One region of the Streptomyces sp. NPDC048277 genome, then DNA from elsewhere that is predicted to be linked to it. Evidence: riboswitches for the same ligand, from Rfam matches in the RefSeq annotation. Region 1 holds a riboswitch; the other holds the start of a gene.
The links. Region 1 has a riboswitch for thiamine pyrophosphate ahead of thiC (phosphomethylpyrimidine synthase ThiC). Riboswitches for the same ligand answer to the same signal wherever they lie in the genome.

Region 1 (3,722 bases):
CGACGGAGGCGATGTGGTCGCGGCCGATGCGGATGCCGGCCCGGTACAGCCCGCGCCAGCCCATGGTCGGGTTGGCCTCGTGCAGTTCCCAGACGGCCGATGTCTGGGTCACCGTCACGTCGTCCAGGACGCCCAGCGAGCCGATGATGACGCCGGCCAGCAGCAGACCGCTCATGTCGATCGACGGGTACAGGCCGTGGATCAGGCCGGTGCTGTCGTCGGTGTTGCCGGTGAGCGCGGCCCAGTCGATGAACTCCGAGCCGAGGACGCCGATCAGGCACAGCGAGACCAGCGTGCCGAGCACCGCCACCGAGGTCCGGGCCGACAGCCCGTGGCACATGTACAGGGCGATGAGCATGATGGCGCTCGACCCGACCACCGCCACCAGCAGCGGGTTCGAGCCCTGCAGGACCGCGGGCAGGATGAACAGGGTCAGCACCAGGAAGCTCACGGCCAGCGCGACCAGCGCCATGACACCGCGCAGCCGGCCCACCACCACGACGGCGAGTGCGAAGATCCCGGCCAGCAGCGCCATCGGGAACTTCCGGTTCACGTCGGTGACGGAGTACTGCAGGTCCTTCGGCGCCGAGGGCTCGTAGGCGGCCACGACCTTCTCGCCCTGGTGCAACTGCCGTGACTGGTCGGGCTGCACGATCTCGGTGAACGTACGGCCCTTGTCCTTGCCGGTGTCGACGCGGACCGTGGCCTTCTTGCAGGTGCCGCCGTCCTCCTGCTGCGAGGAACCGCTCTGGGCGGTGGAGGTGTCGCCGATCGAGCCGCTCCCGGAGGCGTTGACCGACTTGCAGCTGAGCGAGACGACCTTGGTGACCGTCGCCTGCTGCGTCTGGCGGTCGAAGCCGACACCGGTGCGTTCGTGCGGCGGGGCGCCGCCCGGCCACAGCACCACCATGCCGACCACGACCGCGGCGGTGAAAGGGATGAGGATCGCCGCGATGACCTTGCGCAGGTGCTTCGAGACAGGCGTGGCGGGACCGTGGCTGTGGCTGTGCGAGTGACCGTGCCCGCCGCCGGACGCAGAGCCGGTCTGACCGGTGCCCTGGCCGGGTGAATGGCCGTGGGCATGGCCGTTGTCGCGGCTGTGGACATGGCCGCTGTCGTGGCCTTGGGCGGACCCGTGGTCGTGCTGCGGGCCCTGCCCGTGGTTGTGTCCGTCACCGGCACCATGGCCCCCGTGGCCGGGTCCGCCGCCCCGCGTGGCGCCGTTGCCGCGCCCTGGCTCGGGGGGTGGATAGGGGTGCTGCTGTGTCGAGGTCACCGCCCGATCATCGCAAGAACGGCAGGGGCCCTCTGTTCACCGCGCCCGAATTGACGCTAGCGTGGAGGCACCTTTGCACACGCGGGAGCTCGGAGCACCGGGCTGAGAGGGCGCTGACCTCCGTATTCGCGATGTTTCACGTGGAACGAGTGATGTTTCACATGAAACGCCGCCCGACGGAAGCCGCTGCGTCGACCGCTGAACCTGTTACCGGGTAATGCCGGCGTAGGGAGTAGGTCTCATGACCAACAAGGACGTACGCACGCCTGCCTTCAGTCAGGACGAAGCCCCCATCACGGGTGAAACGTCCCAGGAGGTCGGGAAGTCCATCGGCTGGCACAAGGGGTATGTCGAGGGCTCGCGCCCCGACCTGCGGGTGCCGGTCCGTCAGGTGCATCTCACCAACGGGCAGTCGGTCACGCTCTACGACACCTCCGGCCCGTACACCGATCCGCTCGTCGAGACCGACGTCCGCCGGGGCCTGCCGCCGCTGCGGGACAACTGGATCATCGCCCGTGGCGACACCGCCGAGTACGCGGGCCGGCCCGTCCGCCCCGAGGACGACGGGATCAAGCACACCTCGCCGCGCGGCGGTCTGCGCAACCTGGACGCGGTCTTCCCGGGCCGCCCGCGCCAGCCGCGCCGCAGCCGTGACGGCGAGGCGGTCACACAGCTCGCGTACGCCCGCCGGGGCGAGATCACCCCGGAGATGGAGTACGTGGCCGTCCGCGAGAACGTCTCCCCCGAGGTGGTCCGCGAGGAGATCGCGGCGGGACGGGCCGTGCTGCCGGCCAACGTCAACCACCCGGAGATCGAGCCGATGATCATCGGCAAGCGGTTCCTGGTGAAGGTCAACGCCAACATCGGCAACTCGGCGGTGACCTCCTCCATCGAGGAGGAGGTCGAGAAGATGACCTGGGCGACCCGCTGGGGCGCCGACACGGTCATGGACCTGTCCACCGGCCGTAACATCCACACCACCCGAGAGTGGGTGCTGCGCAACTCCCCCGTCCCCATCGGCACGGTGCCGCTCTACCAGGCGCTGGAGAAGGTCGACGGCAGGGCCGAGGAGCTGACCTGGGAGATCTACAAGGACACGGTCGTCGAACAGGCCGAACAGGGCGTGGACTACATGACCGTCCACGCGGGCGTGCGCCTGCCGTACGTCCCGCTCACCGCCAACCGCAAGACCGGCATCGTCTCGCGGGGCGGTTCGATCATGGCGGCCTGGTGCCTCGCGCACCACAAGGAATCGTTCCTGTACGAGAACTTCGAGGAACTCTGCGAGATCCTCGCCGCCTACGACGTCACGTACTCCCTGGGCGACGGCCTGCGCCCCGGCTCCATCGCGGACGCCAACGACGAGGCCCAGTTCGCGGAACTGCGGACGCTCGGGGAACTCAACCGGATCGCGAAGCGTTTCAACGTTCAGACCATGATCGAGGGCCCGGGCCATGTCCCGATGCACAAGATCAAGGAGAACATCGACCTTCAGCAGGAGATCTGCGATGAAGCTCCGTTCTATACGCTCGGCCCGCTGACCACGGACGTCGCGCCGGCGTACGACCACATCACCTCCGGCATCGGTGCCGCGATGATCGCCTGGTGGGGCACGGCGATGCTCTGCTACGTCACGCCCAAGGAGCACCTGGGCCTGCCCAACCGGGACGACGTCAAGACCGGCGTCATCACCTACAAGATCGCCGCCCACGCGGCCGATCTCGCCAAGGGCCACCCGGGTGCACAGGAGTGGGACGACGCACTGTCCGACGCCCGCTTCGAGTTCCGGTGGGAGGACCAGTTCAACCTCGCCCTGGACCCGGACACGGCCCGCGCGTTCCACGACGAGACGCTTCCGGCGGAGCCGGCCAAGACGGCGCACTTCTGCTCGATGTGCGGACCGAAGTTCTGCTCGATGAAGATCAGCCAGAGCATCACCGAGCGGTTCGGCGGTACGGCGGCTGACGGAGCGTCGCCCGAGGCGGTCGCGGAGGGGATGCTCCAGAAGTCCAAGGAGTTCGCGGCCGCGGGCAACCGGGTCTATCTGCCGATCGCGGACTGACCGCCGTCCGGGAAAGTGCGGGTGTCCGGCCTGCGCCCCCTGGCCGGGGGCGCAAGCCGGGCTATTCCGGCTGGTGTTCCGGGCCTCCGTAGTCCGGGCTGGTGTAGTCCGGGCTCGTGAAGCTCGGGCGGGTGGCGGGTGCGGCGCCGTCGTCCGTGCTGAAGCCCGGACGGCCGTAGCCGAGGCGCGGCATCCGGCCCGCCGGGCTCGACGGCGTCGTCCGGCGCAGTCCGGCCGTGCCGGGGTCGGCGGCCAGTGCTTCCCGCAGGAAGGGCAGGAGGCCGCGCTCCAGCAGGGCGTCCCGCCAGGCCTCCCGGGCCTTGGCCACCTCCCCGCCGGGTTCGCCGTAGGCTCCGGCCTCCAGCGAGGGGCTGTTGCGCAGAG
Region 2 (3,722 bases), on a different contig from region 1:
CCACTGCCCGGCCCCGCGCGGCCGGCGTGCGGTCACTTCCGGGGCGACCAGGCGCAGCGCGCTCTCCCGCCGCCGTACCGTCCACGCGTGCACGGCGAGGATCGCGCCGACCGCCACGAACTGCACGATCGTGAGGACGGCGGCCGTGGCGAGGTCGAAGATCTCGGAGGTCTGCCGGTAGATCTCCACTTCGAGGGTGGAGAAGGTGGGGCCGCCGAGGATCTGCACCACACCGAAGGAGGTGAAGGTGAACAGGAAGACCATCAGCGCGGCGGCGGCCACCGCGGGCGCGAGGGCGGGCAGGGTCACCTTGCGCCAGGCGCCCAGCGGCGAGGCGCCCAGCATCCGGGCGGCCTCCTCCTGCCGCGGGTCCAACTGGGACCACAGGCCGCCCACGGTCCGTACGACGACCGCGTAGTTGAAGAAGACATGCGCCAGCAGGATGGCCCAGACGGTGGTGTCGAGGCGTACGCCCCACCATTCGTCCAGCAGTCCGCCCCGCCCGACGAGCGCGAGGAAGGCGGTCCCCACCACGACCGTCGGCAGGACGAAGGGAACCGTCACCACGGCCCGCAGCACCTGCTTGCCCGGGAAGTCGAGGCGGGCGAACGCATAGGCGGCGGGCAGCGCTACCAGCAGGGTGAGCGCGGTGGAGGCGAGCGCCTGCCAGGTGGTGAACCACAGCACGTGCCGGATGTCGGACTGGCCGACGACATCGGCGATCCGCCCGAACTGCCACACGCCGTCGACCTTCAGCCCGCGCGTGACGATCGCCGCGACCGGCCAGGCGAAGAAGACACCGAAGAACGCGACGGGCACGGCCATCAGACCGAGCCGCGCCGCGCTCCCGCGCCTGCCGGCTACTTCAGTACGAGTGACGTCCACGTCTTGACCCACTGGTCACGGTTGGCGGCGATCTTCTCGGGCGCCATGGTCTCGGGGTCCTTCGCGGCGGGACCGTACTTCGTGAACTCGGCGGGCACGCTCGCCCCCTTGACCACCGGGTACACGAACATGTTCAGCGGCATGTCCTCCTGGAACTCCTTGGAGACCAGGAAGTCGATGAGTTCCTTGCCGCCCTTGGTGTTCTTCGCGTTGCTCAGCAGCCCGGCGAACTCGATCTGCCGGAAGCAGGTGCCGGTCGCGACACCGGTGGGCGCGGTGCTGGGCTTCGGGTCGCCGTAGATCACCTCGGCGGGCGGGGAGGAGGCGTACGACACGACGAGCGGCCGGTCCCCCTTGGCCTTCCTGCCGCCGGCCGAGCCGGAGAACTCCTCGTTGTAGGCCTGCTCCCAGCCGTCGACGACCTTGACGCCGTTGGCCTTGAGCTTCTTCCAGTAGTCCTGCCAGCCGCTGTCCCCGTACCGGGCGGCGGAGCCGAGCAGGAATCCCAGCCCCGGCGAGGAGGTGGCGGCGTTCTCGGTGACGAGGAGGTTCTTGTACTGCGGCTTGACGAGATCCGCGTACGACGTCGGCGGGGTCAGCTTGTGCTCGGTGAAGTACGCCTTGTCGTAGTTGACGCAGATGTCGCCGTAGTCGATGGGCGTGACCCGGTGCTCGGCGGCGTCGAGCTGGTACTCCGTGCCGACCCGGGCGAGCCCCTTCGCCTCGTACGGCTGGAAGAGGCCGTTGTCGAGGGCCCTGGACAGCAGGGTGTTGTCGACGCCGAAGAAGACGTCGCCCTGCGGGTTGTCCTTGGTGAGGATCGCCTTGTTGACGGCCTGTCCGGCGTCGCCGTCCTTGAGGACGTTCACCTTGTAGCCGGACTGCTTCTCGAAGTCCTGGAGCACGTTCTTGGAGACGGCCCATGAGTCATGGCTGACCAGGGTGATGGTCTTCGAGTCGGCCTGGGAGCCGTCGGACGACCCGCACGCGGACAGCGTGACGAGGCCTAGCCCTACGGCCGCGGCCACGAAGCTCTTGGTGTGCACTGGTGTTGTCCTCCTGGGGTTGGCCAGAAGGAGACGCGGCCCTGCCCGCGGTGTGCGGGCAGGGCGCAACAGCTTGAGTGATGACCGAACTTCCTACCCAGAATGACCTGGGCGAGGTTCAGAGGGTCTGCGGCCCGATTGCCGCACTCTCAGCGCTGTGGCGCTCCCCTGTCGGAATATGAAGATGTGAGTACGGCCCTCAGATTACCTCTCGGTGGCCGCGAGCTGACCACAGGCGCCGTCGATCTCCTGGCCACGAGTGTCCCGGACGGTGACGGGCACCCCGTGCGCCGCGATCGCCTCGATGAACGCCTTCTCGTCCTCGGGCCGCGAGGCGGTCCACTTCGACCCCGGAGTCGGGTTCAGCGGGATGAGGTTGACGTGCACGGGCTTGCCCCGGAGCAGGCGGCCCAGCCGGTCGCCGCGCCACGCCTGGTCGTTGATGTCGCGGATGAGCGCGTACTCGATGCTGAGCCGCCGCCCGCTCTTCTCGACGTACTCGAACCCGGCGTCGAGGACCTCGCGCACCTTCCACCGGGTGTTGACCGGGACGAGGGTGTCGCGGAGCTCGTCGTCGGGGGCGTGCAGGGAGATCGCGAGCCGGCACTTGAGGCCCTCGTCGGCGAACCGGTGGATGGCCGGGACGAGTCCGACGGTCGAGACGGTGATCCCGCGCTGCGAGAGGCCGAGTCCGTCGGGCGCGGGGTCGGTCAGGGCCCGGATGGCGGTGACGACCCGCTTGTAGTTGGCGAGCGGCTCGCCCATGCCCATGAAGACGATGTTGGAGAGCCGGGCGGGACCGCCGGGGACGTCCCCGTCCCTGAGCGCCCGCATCCCGTCCACGATCTGGTGCACGATCTCGGCGGTGGACAGATTCCGGTCCAGCCCCGCCTGTCCGGTCGCACAGAACGGGCAGTTCATCCCGCAGCCCGCCTGCGAGCTGATGCACATGGTCACCCGGTCCGGGTAGCGCATCAGCACCGACTCGACGAGCGTGCCGTCGAACAGCCGCCACAGCGTCTTGCGGGTGGTGCCCTCGTCCGTCGACAGATGCCGTACGACGGTCATCAGCTCCGGGAACAGCGCGTCGCGCAGCCTGTCCCGGGAGCCGGCCGGGATGTCCGTCCACTGCTCGGGTTCGTGCGCGTACCGCGCGAAGTAGTGCTGCGAGAGCTGCTTGGCGCGGAACGGCTTCTCGCCGATCTCGGCCACCGCGTCCTTGCGCTCGGCGGGCGTGAGGTCGGCGAGGTGCCGCGGCGGCTTCTTGGCTCCGCGCGGGGCGACAAAGGTGAGTTCTCCGGGCTTAGGCATAGCCCTACCAGTGTCGCAGATCCAATCGGGTGACCCGGGGCCGTGGCGCGCTCCGGCTGTCGTTGATCGAATCCGGCCCCGAGCCGTATCACATATGCGGAATATGTGGCAATATGGCATTTGTGGCGTTTGGCGCTGAAGACAGGTGAGAGGAGTGCATCATGATCGCCAAGCTGCTCGCCAAGCTGTCCTTCACCCGCCACTACGGTGCGTACGGGGAACACGAGTGGGACGCGTACGTCGGCGACTGATCGTCCTGACCGCACACTGCCGGTAGGTGCCGCTGGGTGCCCACCGGCTCCCCATGTCAGAGCCAGGGACGATCTCATGGGCCGAACGAATGAGCCGCCGCGGTTGCCCGACGGCAGTTTCGCGGCCTGGAGCCGCGACCGGCTGGCGACGGCGCGCCGCGGTGCCGACGAGTGCGGAGACGTCTGGCTGCTGGAGCCGGGGGTGTACGTGGCCGCCGCGGCCGGGCCG

Region 2: another riboswitch for thiamine pyrophosphate. It lies ahead of AB0D85_RS27215 (thiamine ABC transporter substrate-binding protein); the one in region 1 lies ahead of thiC (phosphomethylpyrimidine synthase ThiC).

The regions. Positions count from the first base shown of each region.
Region 1 covers NZ_JBEZLQ010000024.1:162,385-166,106, reverse strand. The annotation lists gene AB0D85_RS39150 (YibE/F family protein) at 1-1,276, opposite strand, end outside; TPP riboswitch at 1,348-1,525, shown strand; gene thiC (phosphomethylpyrimidine synthase ThiC) at 1,518-3,338, shown strand; gene AB0D85_RS39140 (hypothetical protein) at 3,400-3,722, opposite strand, start outside.
Region 2 covers NZ_JBEZLQ010000013.1:117,843-121,564, forward strand. The annotation lists gene AB0D85_RS27210 (iron ABC transporter permease) at 1-825, opposite strand, end outside; gene AB0D85_RS27215 (thiamine ABC transporter substrate-binding protein) at 861-1,931, opposite strand; TPP riboswitch at 2,004-2,111, opposite strand; gene rlmN (23S rRNA (adenine(2503)-C(2))-methyltransferase RlmN) at 2,136-3,242, opposite strand; gene AB0D85_RS27225 (cytochrome P450) at 3,570-3,722, shown strand, end outside.